DNA from 3 places in the Streptomyces sp. NPDC001890 genome. Region 1 is predicted to be linked to each of the others. Evidence: riboswitches for the same ligand, from Rfam matches in the RefSeq annotation. Region 1 holds a riboswitch; each other region holds the start of a gene.
What was found. Region 1 has a riboswitch for cobalamin ahead of ACFYY1_RS32075 (CbtB-domain containing protein). Riboswitches for the same ligand answer to the same signal wherever they lie in the genome.

Region 1 (4,561 bases):
GTGCTGGAAGTGGGGCTCGACCTGGCGGTGGGCGGCCGGCAGCGCGACCCAGAGCTGGGCGCCGTGCAGAAACCTCGCGTGGGCCTTCGGGCTCTCCTCGGAGTGGCTGATGGCCCGGCCGGAGGTCATCAGCCCCAGTTCGCGCGGGCGGATCGTGCGCAGGCTGCCGAGACTGTCCCGGTGCAGGACCTCGCCGTCGTGCAGCCAGCTGACCGTCTGCAGGCCCATGTGGGGGTGGGGCGGCACCTGCATCCCGGGTTCGTCCGCGATGTCGTCGGGGCCGTAGTGATCGACGAACGCCCAGGCACCGACCATCCGGCGACCCAGGTTGGGCAGCAGTCTGCGGACCTCGGTGGACTCGCCCAGCCGGACGTGACGAGGGTTGAGGAGTTCGCGTACGGGCTCGGCGACGACGAAGCCCCGCCCTCCGCAGACGGAGAGTGTGGCCTGGCGATCGAGATTGCTCATGGCGCTCAACCTATTCCCGAGCAGACCCGGGAGCGCCGGTACCCACGCCGATGATTTAGTGGAATATTCAATCAACAGGTGGCGTTCAGGCCATCACAGGGTGGCCGGGCAGCGGCTCGGTCAGCGGTTGGACGAAACGGGGCACCACCCCGGAACGGTCCGTGACCAAGGAGGTCAAGTGAGCGACACCTACTACGAGTTCGGCACGGCTGCCGACCGCTGGAACCGTGCGCAGATGTTCTTCGAGGCGAAGGAGTACATGACCGCGGCCCGGATCCTGGAGGGGCTGGTCGAGGAGGTCCCGGAGCAGGTGTCGCCGCGGCTGCTGCTGGCCCGGACCTACTACCACTCGGCCCGGCTCGGAAAGGCCGAGGCGGAACTGCGGGCGGTGCTGGAGCTCGACCCGGTGGAGCACTACGCACGGCTGATGCTGGGCCGCACCCTTGAGCGGCAGGGGCGGGGCGCGGAGGCCGCCGGTCATCTGCGGATGGCTGCGGCGTTCTCCGGTGAGTTCGACTCCGGCCCGGGGCGGACGAGCACCCAGGGATCCGCCGGCGCGTGAGCCCGCGGCGGCGGGCATCGGCAACCGCGGCGGCATCCCGGCAAATCCGGGATGCCGCCTGCCCGCCCCACGTGATACTTCACTTCCTCATGACCGACATCGAGACGCCTCGCCTCCTGCTCCGCCCGATGAACGGCTCCGACGCCCTGCGGGTGATCTCGGGCACGCCGGGCGAAGGGGAGTGCTGGGCACCCGGCTATCCGTCCCCCGGAGAGATGGCCGCGGCCGAGCGCTTCCTCGACACCTGTGCCACGACAGGCGATCCCAGCCCCTTCGGTTCGTACGAGATACGGCGCCGCACCGACGGGCTGGTGATCGGCGGGCTGGGATTCCACGGTGCGCCGGACGAGAACGGAGAGGTCACGATCGGCTACGGCCTCGTCCCCTCGGCACGGGGTATGGGTTACGCCTCCGAGGCGCTGCGCGCCCTGCTGCTGTTCGCCCGTGAGCAGGGGGTGAGCCGGGTGCACGGTGACAGCGACCTGGACAACACCGCGTCCCAGCGCGTCATGGAAGCCGCCGGCATGCGCCTGGTGCGGCAGGACGAGCGGTTGAAGTACTACCGGATCGACTGGAGCCCGCGGCCCGGGCGGTGAGCCGGCGCGGGGCGGAACGCCGGAACCCCGCCGGGAGGGTCCGGGCGGGGTTCCGGTCGTCGGCCCGCGTGGGCGGTGCCGGTCAGCCGGCCGCGGTGGCCGCCCGTCCGGCGCCGCTGTTCGCGGTGGTGACTGCGCCGGTGCCCGGCGCGAGCAACCGATCCGTCAGATAACCGAAGAAGAGCCCGAACGCCACCCAGAGAGTGGTCTGCACGGCGAGGGTGCTCAGGCGGAACTCCCAGAGCAGTGCGGCCGGGAAGTCCTTGCCGACTTCGTTGTACGAGGGCAGGAACGCGTAGGCGAGCCCGATCACCAGGACGTACGCGGCGGATGCCGTGATCGTCGCGTTCCAGTTGCCCAGGCGGGGAGCCAGCCGTTTGCCGAGGATGACCGCGGCGACGGCCAGCAGCACGCTCAGGGCGACCATCAGGAAGAACAGGGCGGTACGCGGGCCGATGGTGTCGGGGTTGCCGACGGCCGGCGGATTGGCCGGGTACTTGAGGAACGGGACGACGTACACCGTCAGCAGGGCCGCACCCGCGATCAGTGCGGCCGTGGCCCGTGGACCGAATCTGCCGATCCGGCCGAGGGCGTAGCAGAAGACGAGGGCGGCGATGCCGCCGATCGCGACGCCGAAGACCAGGACACCGGTGGCGAGGCCGGCGGTGGACTGCATGGTGCGGCTGACCAGTTCCTCGCCGCCGCCATGGTGATGGCTGTGCGATTCCTCCAGGGCGATGGCCGCGTCCACACGCGACTCACCGAGGAAGTAGGCGACCAGCAGAGCGAGTGCGCCCGCGGCGAGGCCGGCCAGCATGCCGCGGACGAGCAGGGCTCTGACAGATATGGAGTTCATGAGGTTTCCCCAGGATCGGACGGTACGTCAGTGGCAGGGGAAACCGAGGAGGTGGCGGCCGTCGTGGACCCACTCGTGGACACCTTCGCCGGAGATGACCGCGGTGGCGCCCTGTTCGGCGCCGACGAAGTACAGCAGTACGAGCATGAGAACGCCGAAGAAGACCGCCCAAGGGGCAATGGCCTTCAGGGAGATGGGGGTGATCGCCGGTACGGCGGTGGCGGGGGCAGCAGTCTGTGCCATGGCAGAACCTCCTGAGGGAACACGCGTCCCGATCGTGGTGCCTGAGACGTAGGTGCTGGGTCTGACTTCCCGCCCGGAGACGGGTTCACAGTGGCGCGACCGTGCCGGATTCTCACCGGACTTCCGTCGCACCTACGTCATGCTCGTCGTGACGATACTCCTTGGGGGCAACCCCCTGCCATGGTGCCGACGGCGGCCGCAGCGCCCTGATGCCATGGTGGGCACACCCATGGGGCCAGAGTTCAGGGAGTTGACCGGGTCATGCCCGTAAAGGTGATGTTGATCTCACCGGCGCTCAACGCCGCGCTGCGGGAGGCCCGTTTCGACGGTGACGCGCCGCTCGACGCGGCCGGGGCCCGCCGGGCGCGGGGCGTCGCCGCGGCGGTGCCCGCCGCCGACCGGTATCTGTGCGGGCCCTCCGAACGGTGCGCCGGGACCGCCGACGCGTTGGGGCTGCGTGCCGGGCCCGAACCGGCGTTCCGTGGCTGGGACATGGGGCGATGGAGCGGTCGGCGGCTGGCAGCGGTGAGCGCGGCCGAACCGGAGGCGGTGTCGGCCTGGCTGACCGATCCGTCGGCGGTTCCCCACGGCGGCGAGTCCCTGCTGGATCTCTGCCTCCGGGCCGAACACTGGCTGGAGACGGTGGGGGCGACCGGTTCCGCCGAGGGCGCCGGGGGCCACCGCGTGCTCGGCGTCGTCGAACCCGCGGTGGTACGGGCGATGATGGTGGCGGCCCTCGCTCTGCCGGTGGAGGCGTTCTGGCGGCTGGACGTCGCCCCGCTGACGCTGACCGCGCTCAGCGGGCGTTCCGGCCGGTGGAACCTGCGGTGCGGACAGCCGTTGTCGCCCATGCCCGACCCCGCCCCGTCGTCATCCGGCTGCGACACAGTCGGGTAGAAGTGCGGGCGTGCGCGGTGATGGTCGACCCGGCACCCCGTTTTCCGACGAACGCAGTTCCGCGTAGGTCTCGGGCCGGCCGTCGGGCCGGTCGCCCAGGACCGACGTCCGCACTGCTCGCCGCCGTCCTCACCGCCGGCCCGCCCCGCCCTCAAGCGTCCCGGTACGACTCCAGCAGCCGCAGCCAGACCTCGCTGATCGTCGGGTACGCGGGAACCGCGTGCCAGAGCCGGTCGATGGGGACCTCGCCCGCGACCGCGATCGTCGCCGAGTGCAGCAGCTCGCCGATGCCCGGCCCGACGAAGGTGACGCCGAGCAGGATCTCCCGGTCGAGGTCCACGACCATGCGGGCACGGCCCCGGTATCCGTCCGCGTACAGGCCGGAACCGGCCACCGCGGCAAGGTCGTGGTCGACGGCCCGGACCCGGTGGCCGGCCCGCTCGGCCGCGGCGAGGGTGAGGCCGACCGAGGCCGCCTCCGGGTCGGTGAAGACGACCTGGGGGACGGCCGCGTGGTCGGCGGTGGCCGCGTGGGCGCCCCAGTCGGTCTCCCGCAGCGGTGCGCCGGCGGCGCGGGCGGTGATCGCGGCACCCGCGATGCGTGCCTGGTACTTGCCCTGGTGGGTGAGGAGCGCCCGGTGGTTGACGTCGCCGACCGCGTACAGCCAGGTGGTGCCGTCGACGCGGCAGCTGTCGTCGACGGTCAGCCAGGTGCCGGGCTCCAGACCCACCGTTTCGAGTCCGAGGTCCTCGGTGCGTGGTGCCCTGCCGGTGGCGAAGAGGATCTCGTCGGCCTCGACGTGATCGCCACCGTCCAGTTCCACGGTGACCGGGCCGTCCGGTACCGCACGCCGTACGGCGGCGACCGAGACCCCGGTACGGATGTCTGCGCCCGCCTCGGTGAGCGCCTGCCCGACCAGTTCGCCGGCGAAGGGCTCCA
Region 2 (4,561 bases), on a different contig from region 1:
GTACGGCAGCCGCCCTTTCGGTGGCACCGTCCGCGGTGGCGGCCCAGCCGAGAACACCGGGCAGCACGCCCGCGCACTCGGGCGACCTGGTCGTCGAGGGCGGCACGCTGCTCGACCCGGAGACCGGCCATGTCACCGAGGACGCGGTCGTCGTCATCCGCTCCGGCAGGGTGCGGGCGGCCGGGCCGCGCGACCGGGTCGAGATCCCGGACGGCGTTCCGGTCCTGGACGCGCACGGCAGCTGGGTGCTCCCCGGTCTCGTCGACGCGCACATCCACCTGAACACCGCCACCGAGGCGCTCGACGCCGTCCGCCAGGGCGCCACCAGCGCACGCAGCGGCTCCACGAACTTCTACCAGGACATCGCCGTACGGGAACTGGCCCGCCAGGCCCCCGCCCTGGCCCCGCGCCTGCGGGCAGCCGGCGTCTTCGTCACCCCCGACCTGGGTGACACCATCCTGGCCGACCCGGACCTCACGCCCCTCGCGCGTTCGAAGGATGGCGTCCGGTCCGCCGAGGCGCTGCGCCGGGTCGTCGAGGTGAACGTCGCCCGTGGCGCCGACGTGATCAAGACGCGCGTCAACGAGCGCGCGGGTCTGCCGGAACAGGACCCGCTGGCCCAGGTCTACTCGTACGAGCAGCTCTCCGAGGTGGTGGCGGCGGCACGGCGCGGCGGCAAGGGCGTGCTGTGCCACAGCTACAGCGAGCGCGGCTGCGACGACGCGGTCCGGGCCGGCGTGCGCTCCCTGGAGCACGGGGTGTTCGTGGGCGAGCGCACCCTGCACGACATGCGGCGCAGGGGCACCGCCTTCACGCCGACGCTGAGCGCGATCGCCGGACTCGCCGACTCGTCGGACCCGGTGCTGGCCGAGCGCGGGCGTGCGTATCTGCCGGTCCTGAAGGAGGCGGTGCGAACGGCCCACCAGATGGGGATCCTGGTGGTGGCGGGCACCGACTCCTCCGGCGGCAAGGTCAAGCCCATCGGACGCGAGGTGGAACTGATGCATGCGTCGGGCCTCACCGCACTCGACGCGATCCGCACGGCCACCACCCGGGCCGCCCGGCTCCTCGGCCTGGAAGACACGGTGGGCCGGCTCGCCCGCGGCTTCGCGGGCGACGTGATCGTCGTGGACGGCGACCCGCTGGCCGATGTGACCGTGCTCAAGCGACCGCAGCGCGTGGTGCGGGCGGGCCTGCTGGTCCAGGGCGCATCCGCATCCTGACGCCAGCCGGTCCGGAACATCGCGTGCCGGACCGCGAACTGATCCGGAACAGCGCGTGCCGGACCGCGAGTTGATCCGGACCATCCCGTGCCGGACGGCGCACCTGCCCGGTGCACCGTCCATCATCACCCTCCGCGCCCACGGCGCGGCGACCTCCGGACCGGTCGCCGCGCTCAGGCGCGTCAGGGCGACAGCGTGCCGCTCCCGGTCCAACTCCGCAGCGGGCAGGGGCACCGACCCGGACCGTCGCATTCGTAGCACGGCACGAATCCGGCTCGGACTCCGGAGACCCGATCCCGACCCGGATCGACCACCCGGCCGCGCCACGCAACTGGGCACCGCCCACCCCGACCCGTGATCCGCGGCGCGGGCCTCCGCGGAGCCGCCCCCGGTCGCACGGAGGTCCGCCTGCCCCCGCCCCGTTGCGGGGGTGTCCCGCACCGCCTGTCCGCGCGAGCTATAAGCTGCACGTGCCCCGCGGGGGAAGTCCGGTCGAAATCCGGCGCTGACCCGCAACGGTGGGCGGAGCCCGACATCGGGCCCCGCGAGCCCGATCACCCGCGGTGGCGAAGGCTCCTGTCAATTCGCCGTGGACTGCGAGTGGTGCTGCGCAGGGCGCTCCGCGCCCGGGCTGCTCCTCTGATCACGTAGGCGCACGGCCCGAAGCGAAAGCGATGACCGCCCGTGGCCACACCCATCGGTCCACCCGCCGCACACCTGCGGAAAGCGACCTCCTGAGCGAGGCTCCGGGGCGGCCGCCCGGCCGCTGCCCCCTCACGGCCGGACAGTAGAGTTCGGCTGCGTCATCCACTGAACACCGAGGTACCGTCCGTGACTCTCGCACCACCCGAACAACCCGTCCCACCTGCGGTGACCGTCGTGGGAATCGGCGCCGACGGATGGGCGGGACTGACCGACGCGGCGCGCACGGAGCTGGTCGACGCACAGGTCCTCATCGGCGGCGAGCGGCAACTCGGCCTGCTCCCGCCGTCCTGCCGGGGACAACGGGTGCCGTGGCCCTCGCCGTTGCGGCCCGCCGTCCCCGGTCTGCTCGCCGCGCACGCCGGGAGCAGGATCGCCGTGCTGGCCAGCGGCGACCCCATGTTCTACGGCATCGGCCGGGCCCTCACCGAAGTGCTCGGCACCGGTGCGCCGAGGATCCTGCCCCACCCGTCCTCGGTGTCCTACGCCTGTGCCCGGATCGGCTGGCCGGTGGAGGACACCGAGGTCGTCACCCTGGTCGGCCGCCCCGCCGCCCGGCTGGCCGCCGCCCTGCACCACGGCCGGCGCGTCCTGGTCCTGAGCGCGGACGCGGCCACCCCGGCCGCGGTGGCCGGGCTGCTGCGCGAACAGGGCTTCGGACCGAGCCCGCTGCGCGTGCTCGAACAGCTCGGCGGAGCGGACGAAGCGTGCCTGGAGGGCACCGCGGACCATTGGCCGCACCCACCGGGCGACCCGCTGAACATCATCGCGATCGACTGCCGACGCACCCCCGAAGCCCTGCGCCTCGGCGCCGTACCCGGTCTGCCCGACGCGGCGTACGAACACGACGGGCAGCTCACCAAGCGGCACATCCGGGCCGCGACGCTCGGTGTGCTCGCACCCGCCCCCGGCGAACTCCTGTGGGACATCGGCGGAGGCTCGGGATCCATCGCCATCGAATGGATGCGGACCCACCCCTCCTGCCGCGCGATCACCGTCGAACGCGACTCGCGACGCGCCGGGCGCATCGCACGCAACGCCGACCGGCTCGGCGTACCGGCCCTGCGTGTGCTCACCGGACCCGCCCCCGGCAACCTGGCCCGACTACCCACGCCCGACGCCGTGTTCATCGGCGGCGGGCTGACCGCGCCCGGCCTGCTCGACACCTGCTGGGACGCGCTGCCGCCCGGCGGACGACTGGTCGCCAACACGGTCACGCTGGAGTCCGAGGCGCTGCTCGCCGAGGCACACCGTACACACGGCGGCGAACTGGTCCGGCTCGCGGTCGCGCACGCCGTGCCGGTCGGCGGGTTCACCGGCTGGCGGCAGGCCATGCCCGTCACCCAGTGGTCCGTACGCAAACCCCTGACCAGTCCCGAAGCGGCACCCTCGGCAACCGAGCCCGCGCAACACCCAGGAGACAACACATGACCGTGTACTTCATCGGCGCGGGCCCGGGGGCCGCCGACCTGATCACCGTGCGCGGCGCCCGCCTCCTCGCCTCCTGCCAGGTGTGTCTGTACGCGGGCAGCCTGGTGCCCCGGGAACTGCTCGCCGAATGCCCCCCGGACGCCCGCCTGGTGGACACCGCGCAGCTCGACATCGACCAGATCACCGCCGAACTGCTGGCAGCGCACGAGGCCGGTCACGACGTGGCCCGGCTGCACTCGGGGGACCCCTCGGTGTTCAGCGCGGTCAACGAGCAGATGCACCGGCTCGACGCGGCGGGGGTGCCCTACGAAGTGGTGCCCGGCGTACCCGCGTTCGCGGCCGCCGCTGCGGCGCTCAAGCGGGAACTGACCGTGCCGACCGTCGGCCAGACCGTCATCCTCACCCGCATCGCCCACCGCGCGACCGCGATGCCGAAGGGCGAGGACCTGGCCACCCTGGGCCGCAGCGGCGCCCTGATCGTGCTGCACCTCGCCGCCCGGTACGTGGACCGCGTCGTCGAGGAACTGCTGCCGTACTACGGGGCCGACTGCCCGGCCGCGGTGGTGGCGCTGGCCTCCCGCCCGGACGAGATCGTGCTGCGCGGAACCCTCGACGACATCGCCGGGCAGGTGAAGGCGGCGGGCGTGATCCGTACCGCCGTCATCATGGTCGGCCGGACCCTGGGCGCCGAGCAGTTCCGCGACAGCCACCTCTACTCGCCCGCACGCGAACGCCACGTCTGCTGACCGGGGGCTGTCCCGTGGCCCACCAGGGACCACGGGACAGCCCTTCGGCAGCCGTCGCACCGGGCGGGCGGCCGGTCAGCGCACCTCGCTGCGCCCGACGACCGTGCCCGCCCGGTCGATGCAGATGACATCGACGGCGACCGGCGCGCCCCGCAGCACCGAAAGCGCCTCGTCCCGCGCCGCCACGGCCACCAGGTCACCGAGCGGAACACCCCGCGCCAGGCACAACTGGAGCGCCGCGAGTCCCGTGTTGGCGACCGCCACCTCGGCCGCCAGCACCTCGTCCGCACCACCGCGCCGGGCCAGGCGGGCCAGGAACGGCTTGTCCACCTGCGACCGGCCCGAGTGCAGGTCGAGGTGGCCGGCGGCGAGCTTAGACAGCTTCGCGAACCCGCCGCAGACCGTGAGCCGGTCCACCGGATGACGGCGGATGTACTTGAGGACCGCGCCCGCGAAGTC
Region 3 (4,561 bases), on a different contig from region 1:
CATTCCTCGCCCATACGGGCCTGACCATCCACCCACCACGCCCACTGAACTTACGAAGAGATCAGTAGTGCCGGATGTCACGGTGGTTGGTCGGTTCGTCCAGGACGAGCAGCGACGGCCCCTGGGCCAGGGCGCGGGCGATCAGCACCCGCTGCCGCTCACGCCGGAGAGCCGGTCGAAGGGGCCGTCGGCCAAGGCGACGGCGTCGACCAAGGCGAGTGTCGACTCGATCAGCGTGGCGTCCTCCGTCGTGTCGCCAGCAGGCGCTTGTGCGGGGTACGGCCCCATCGAGATGACTTCCCACACGCTCAGATCGAGGCCGGACGGGGTGTCCTGCACCACCGCGGCCAGTGTGCGAGCGACTCGGCGCGGGGCCGGCGACCAGATGTCGTCGCCGTCGACGCGGACCGTTCCGCTCTCCGGCCGCAGTACGCGGTAGACGGCGCGCAGCAGGCTGGACTTGCCACTGCCGTTCGGGCCGACGAGGCCGATCGTCTCGCCGGGACCGGCTGCGAGCGTGATGTCGTGGACCAGTCGCCGCGCGCCGGCTGTGAGCGTGACGCCCTCGCCGTGCAGTTCGGCCGCCGTCATGCCGCGCCTCCCGCTTGCGTGCGTCGCGCCGCATCAGCCACAGGAAGAACGGCCCTCCGCACAGGGTGGTGGGGACGCCGACCGGGATCTCCTGCGGTGCCGTCACAGTCCGCGCCGCGATGTCCGCCAGGCCCAGGAAGGACGCACCCCCCCCAGCGCGGCGGCCGGCAGCACACGCCGGCGATCGCTACCCACGAGCAGCCGCACGATGTGGGGCAGCATCAGGCCGACGAAGCCGATCGGCCCGGCAGCGGCCACCAGCACTCCAGTGACCAGCGAGATGAGCACAAACACCCGGGCCCTGAACCGTGCGATGCCCAGGCCCAGGATGGCGGCGGCCTTCGCCCCGGCGAGCAGCAGGTTCAGATTCGGGGCCTGCACCATGAGCACGGCGATGCCGAGCAGTAGCGCCAGTCCCGGCAGCCACAGCGAACCCCAGGACACACCGCCCAGGCCATCCAGCGTCCAGGCGAGGACGGTGCGCGCCTCGTTGCTGTTGTCCGTCGTCAGCAGCAGGAGGTTCAGCAGCGCGCTGAGCACCGATGCCACCGCGAGCCCGGTCGGGATGAGCCGCAGGAAGGTGATGCGGCCGCCGGTGCGGGCGGCGGCGTAGACGAGCACGAGCGCGCCGAGCGCTCCCGCGAATGCGGCCGCCGACAGGGACACCGCTCCGAAGAGACTCACCCCGAACAGGATGACCGCGACCGCGTCGAGCGAGGCGCCGGAGGAGACTCCGAGGAGGTAGGGCTCGGCGAGCGCGTTGCGCACCAGGGCCCGGAGCGCCGTACCGACGACGGCGAGGCCCGCCCCGGTGACCGCGCCGAGCAGGATGCGAGGCCCGCGCACGTCGACGACGATCGTCTCCCACGCCCGGGTCCAGGGGGATCCGACCGGTCGGCGCCGAGCGCGTGCTCATGATGCCCCACACCTGGCCAGGCGGCACGTGCACCGAGCCGAGGGCGAGCCCGGCGGTCAGGGAGGCGGCCAGGAGCACGGTGAGCGCGACCAGGGTGACGGCGAACGCGGGCCCGGCGGCGCGGTCTCGATGCGGCAGCGGCCATGACGGACGGCGTCACTGGAAGTTGTCCGGGTGCAGCCCGCGCGCCAGGTCGCCCACCGCGTCCGCCGACGAGGGTGTCGGTCAACGGCACCCTTCGCCGCCCAGGCCCCCGCCTTCGGGGAGTCGGCGGAGGTGGCGGACGAGCCGCAGCCTGCGGTCAGCAGGATCGCCGACAGCGCGGTGATGGCCGCGGCGACGCGTGCCGGGCGGCGCCCGTGGGAGGCCACCGACAGCAGGGGGAACGAGAAAAGGGGACGGTTGTGACCGTCGTGCATGAGAAGCGTCCTGTGAAGTCCGCGCTCCTCGGATCAGGCCCGCGGCAGGTCAGCGACCTGACTTCCGCGCACGCCCGGTGGGACGTGCGCGGTCACATTGGCGGGACCGTGCCGGACTCACACCGGCTTCCTGGCTCCTGCCGCGGCTTTGACCTAGTGATCGTCCGTAATGACCAGGTAAACGAGAAAAACCGGGCCGGACCCCGGTCAGGCGCCCCAGCGCAGGGCGATCGTGTCGCCAACACCGATTGCCCTGCCGCGGGTGGCATCGGCGAAGGCCGCGCCGTCCACGCTGACCTTCCAGATGTCGGAGCCGCTGTTGGCCTTGCCGTTGAGTGACGTGATCTGGCCGGTGCCCGAGGAGGGCGTGACACCGCTGACGCAGCCGGACGGGGTCGACGTACCGGAGGCGGCGTCAAGGACCGCGCCGAGCGTGGTGGTGGTGCCGGTCGCCGTGACGGCGGCGGAGCAGACCTTGAGGGTGCCGGAGCCGTCGTCCACGGTCACGGCGAACGTGGCGGAGCTGCCCGATGTGAGCGACGACTGGCCGACCCACTGAGGGGCGCCGGACGTCACCGGGGCGGGCGGGGCCGCGGTGAAGCCGCCGCCGGCGACGGCGCGCAGACCGTCGATGGACGCGTACGCCTGCGGTGCGGTGTCGCTGGGCAGGTATTTGAAGCCGCCGCCGGGGTTGAACTGCTGGCTGATCAGGAAGTCGACGGGGGTCTTGCCCTTGGAGGCGAGGAAGTCGCCCGTCTGCGGTTTGATGCCGCAGGCGTTGAGCCCGGAGACGGCCCAGCCGTTGGAGTCCGTGTTGACGCCGAACATGGCGTCGAAAGCACCGGAGTTGGCGATCAGCTTGCTCTTGAGGAAGGTCTTCGCCTGGACGATGTCGGTGTCGGTGTTCGGTACGCCGGAGACGCACAGGGCGGCCATCGCCGCGCCGGTCATGTCGATGTCGCTGACCGCGGCGAGCTGGCCGGAGTCGCCTTCGGCCTTGCTGTAGTTCCAGCCGCCGAGTGCATGACGGATCTGGTTGAGCGGCTGGTGCCGGACGAGTTGTGGGTGCTGTTTCGGCGGGTGGTGCCGCCGACGGAGGTAAAGCGTCCGCAGGGTGGGGGTCGGCGTCGGGCGGGTGACCGTGAGGCCCTGGCCGCGATCGTGTTCGTGGCGACGTCAGGCTGCACGTGGAGGCAGTTGCCTCCGGTGTTCGGTCCGTGCTGGCAGACGGTGTACCGACGTTTCGCCCAGTGGAGCCGGGACCGGGTCTGGGCGAGGCTCCACCGTGTCGTCCTCGACGAACTCGGCGCCCGTGGCGAGCTCGACTGGTCCCGGTGCGCCATCGACTCCGTGAGCCTCCGGGCCGTAAAAGGGGGCCACTGACGGGACCGAATCCGACCGACCGCGGCAAGGCGGGATCGAAAATCCACCTGATTGTTGACCGGAACGGACTGCCGCTGTCGCCGGGTGTCTCCGGCGCAAACATGCACGACAGCCTCGGCCTCCAGCCGCTCGTGCGCGGGATCCCGCCCATCCGATCCCGGCGAGGCCCACGCCGCCGAAGGCCCGACAGGCTCCACGCGGACAAGGGCTATGACTACGACCACCTGCGCCGATGGCTCCGCAAGCGCGGCATCCGGCACCGCATCGCCCGCAAGGGCATCGAGTCCTCACAGCGACTCGGACGCCACCGCTGGGTGGTCGAGCGGACGGTGTCCTGGATGGCCGGCTGCCGACGTCTGCACCGCCGCTACGAACGCAAGGCCGAACACTTCCTCGCCTTCGTCGGCATAGCCGCCGTACTCATCTGCCATCGCCGCTTCACACGCAGTTGACGGCCTAAAACATTTCAGACAGGGCGCTTGCGATCCAGAAAAGCCCGACCAGAACCGCTCCTCCTCCCACCAGACGAAACGTCCCAGCCGTAGCGCTTCCCATCGAAACGCGGCAGGAATAGTAGGAAAAGATCCGATCTGCGAGGTTCCACAGGTTCGCCACGAGGCAGATCCCGAAGCCCGCCACGACGGCTCCAACCATGACAGCAAACATCAGCCACTCTTCCCACGCTCACGCGTTCAGATGAGTATGCATCTTCATACCCCGCTGCCCTGAGCAGCCCCCACACGACGAACCGATCGCTTGCCCTCATTCAAGCCGTGCCGCCATAAGAAACGACCTCTAAAAGCCGAGTTGACGCAGATGGGAACCTGTGGGCGGCAGATCTATGAGGGTTGGCAGGCCAAGGAACTCTTGCGCGATCTGCTCTGTCTCACCGCCAAGCACGCCCACATCCTCCCCGACCATTCCGCGATCTCCGCCGCTTGCTACCGCTTCCAGCGTTTCTGCGTAGACCGCCCTCACCTGCCCGAACTGATCACCCTCGCCGAGACCCCTCGACCAGTGGTGGGACGGCATCGAGGCCTGCGTGATCACCGGAAAACCAACGCCGCGAGCTAAGGCAACAACCGCCTCACCAAGCTCGAAGCCCGCAGCGCCTTGGGCTTCCGCAACCGCGAGCACCAGCGCCTACGGTCATGCTGCGCAACCACCAGGCGGAGTCGCGGAGAGGCGAAGTCCGGTTAAATTCGAGACCCGTTATGGCGTCACCCCGAAGCGAATACCTCAGTTGGCACCG

Region 2: another riboswitch for cobalamin. It lies ahead of cbiE (precorrin-6y C5,15-methyltransferase (decarboxylating) subunit CbiE); the one in region 1 lies ahead of ACFYY1_RS32075 (CbtB-domain containing protein).
Region 3: another riboswitch for cobalamin. It lies ahead of ACFYY1_RS26435 (FecCD family ABC transporter permease); the one in region 1 lies ahead of ACFYY1_RS32075 (CbtB-domain containing protein).

Annotation. Positions count from the first base shown of each region.
Region 1 is NZ_JBIATE010000018.1:159,943-164,503, reverse strand. It holds gene ACFYY1_RS32095 (pirin family protein) at 1-468, opposite strand, end outside; gene ACFYY1_RS32090 (tetratricopeptide repeat protein) at 647-1,030, shown strand; gene ACFYY1_RS32085 (GNAT family N-acetyltransferase) at 1,120-1,626, shown strand; gene ACFYY1_RS32080 (CbtA family protein) at 1,709-2,482, opposite strand; gene ACFYY1_RS32075 (CbtB-domain containing protein) at 2,510-2,725, opposite strand; adenosylcobalamin (AdoCbl) riboswitch at 2,729-2,877, opposite strand; gene ACFYY1_RS32070 (histidine phosphatase family protein) at 2,987-3,622, shown strand; gene ACFYY1_RS32065 (dihydrolipoyl dehydrogenase family protein) at 3,774-4,561, opposite strand, start outside.
Region 2 is NZ_JBIATE010000013.1:37,283-41,843, forward strand. It holds gene ACFYY1_RS26885 (amidohydrolase family protein) at 1-1,223, shown strand, start outside; cobalamin riboswitch at 1,682-1,804, shown strand; gene cbiE (precorrin-6y C5,15-methyltransferase (decarboxylating) subunit CbiE) at 2,055-3,356, shown strand; gene cobM (precorrin-4 C(11)-methyltransferase) at 3,353-4,102, shown strand; gene ACFYY1_RS26900 (cobalt-precorrin-5B (C(1))-methyltransferase) at 4,178-4,561, opposite strand, start outside.
Region 3 is NZ_JBIATE010000012.1:175,870-180,430, forward strand. It holds gene ACFYY1_RS26425 (transposase) at 1-68, shown strand, start outside; gene ACFYY1_RS26430 (ATP-binding cassette domain-containing protein) at 142-591, opposite strand; partial or broken gene ACFYY1_RS26435 (FecCD family ABC transporter permease) at 593-1,645, opposite strand; cobalamin riboswitch at 1,956-2,098, opposite strand; partial or broken gene ACFYY1_RS26440 (hypothetical protein) at 2,134-2,952, opposite strand; one part of gene ACFYY1_RS26445 (IS5 family transposase) at 2,950-3,283, shown strand; one part of gene ACFYY1_RS26445 (IS5 family transposase) at 3,283-3,761, shown strand; gene ACFYY1_RS26450 (hypothetical protein) at 4,105-4,446, opposite strand.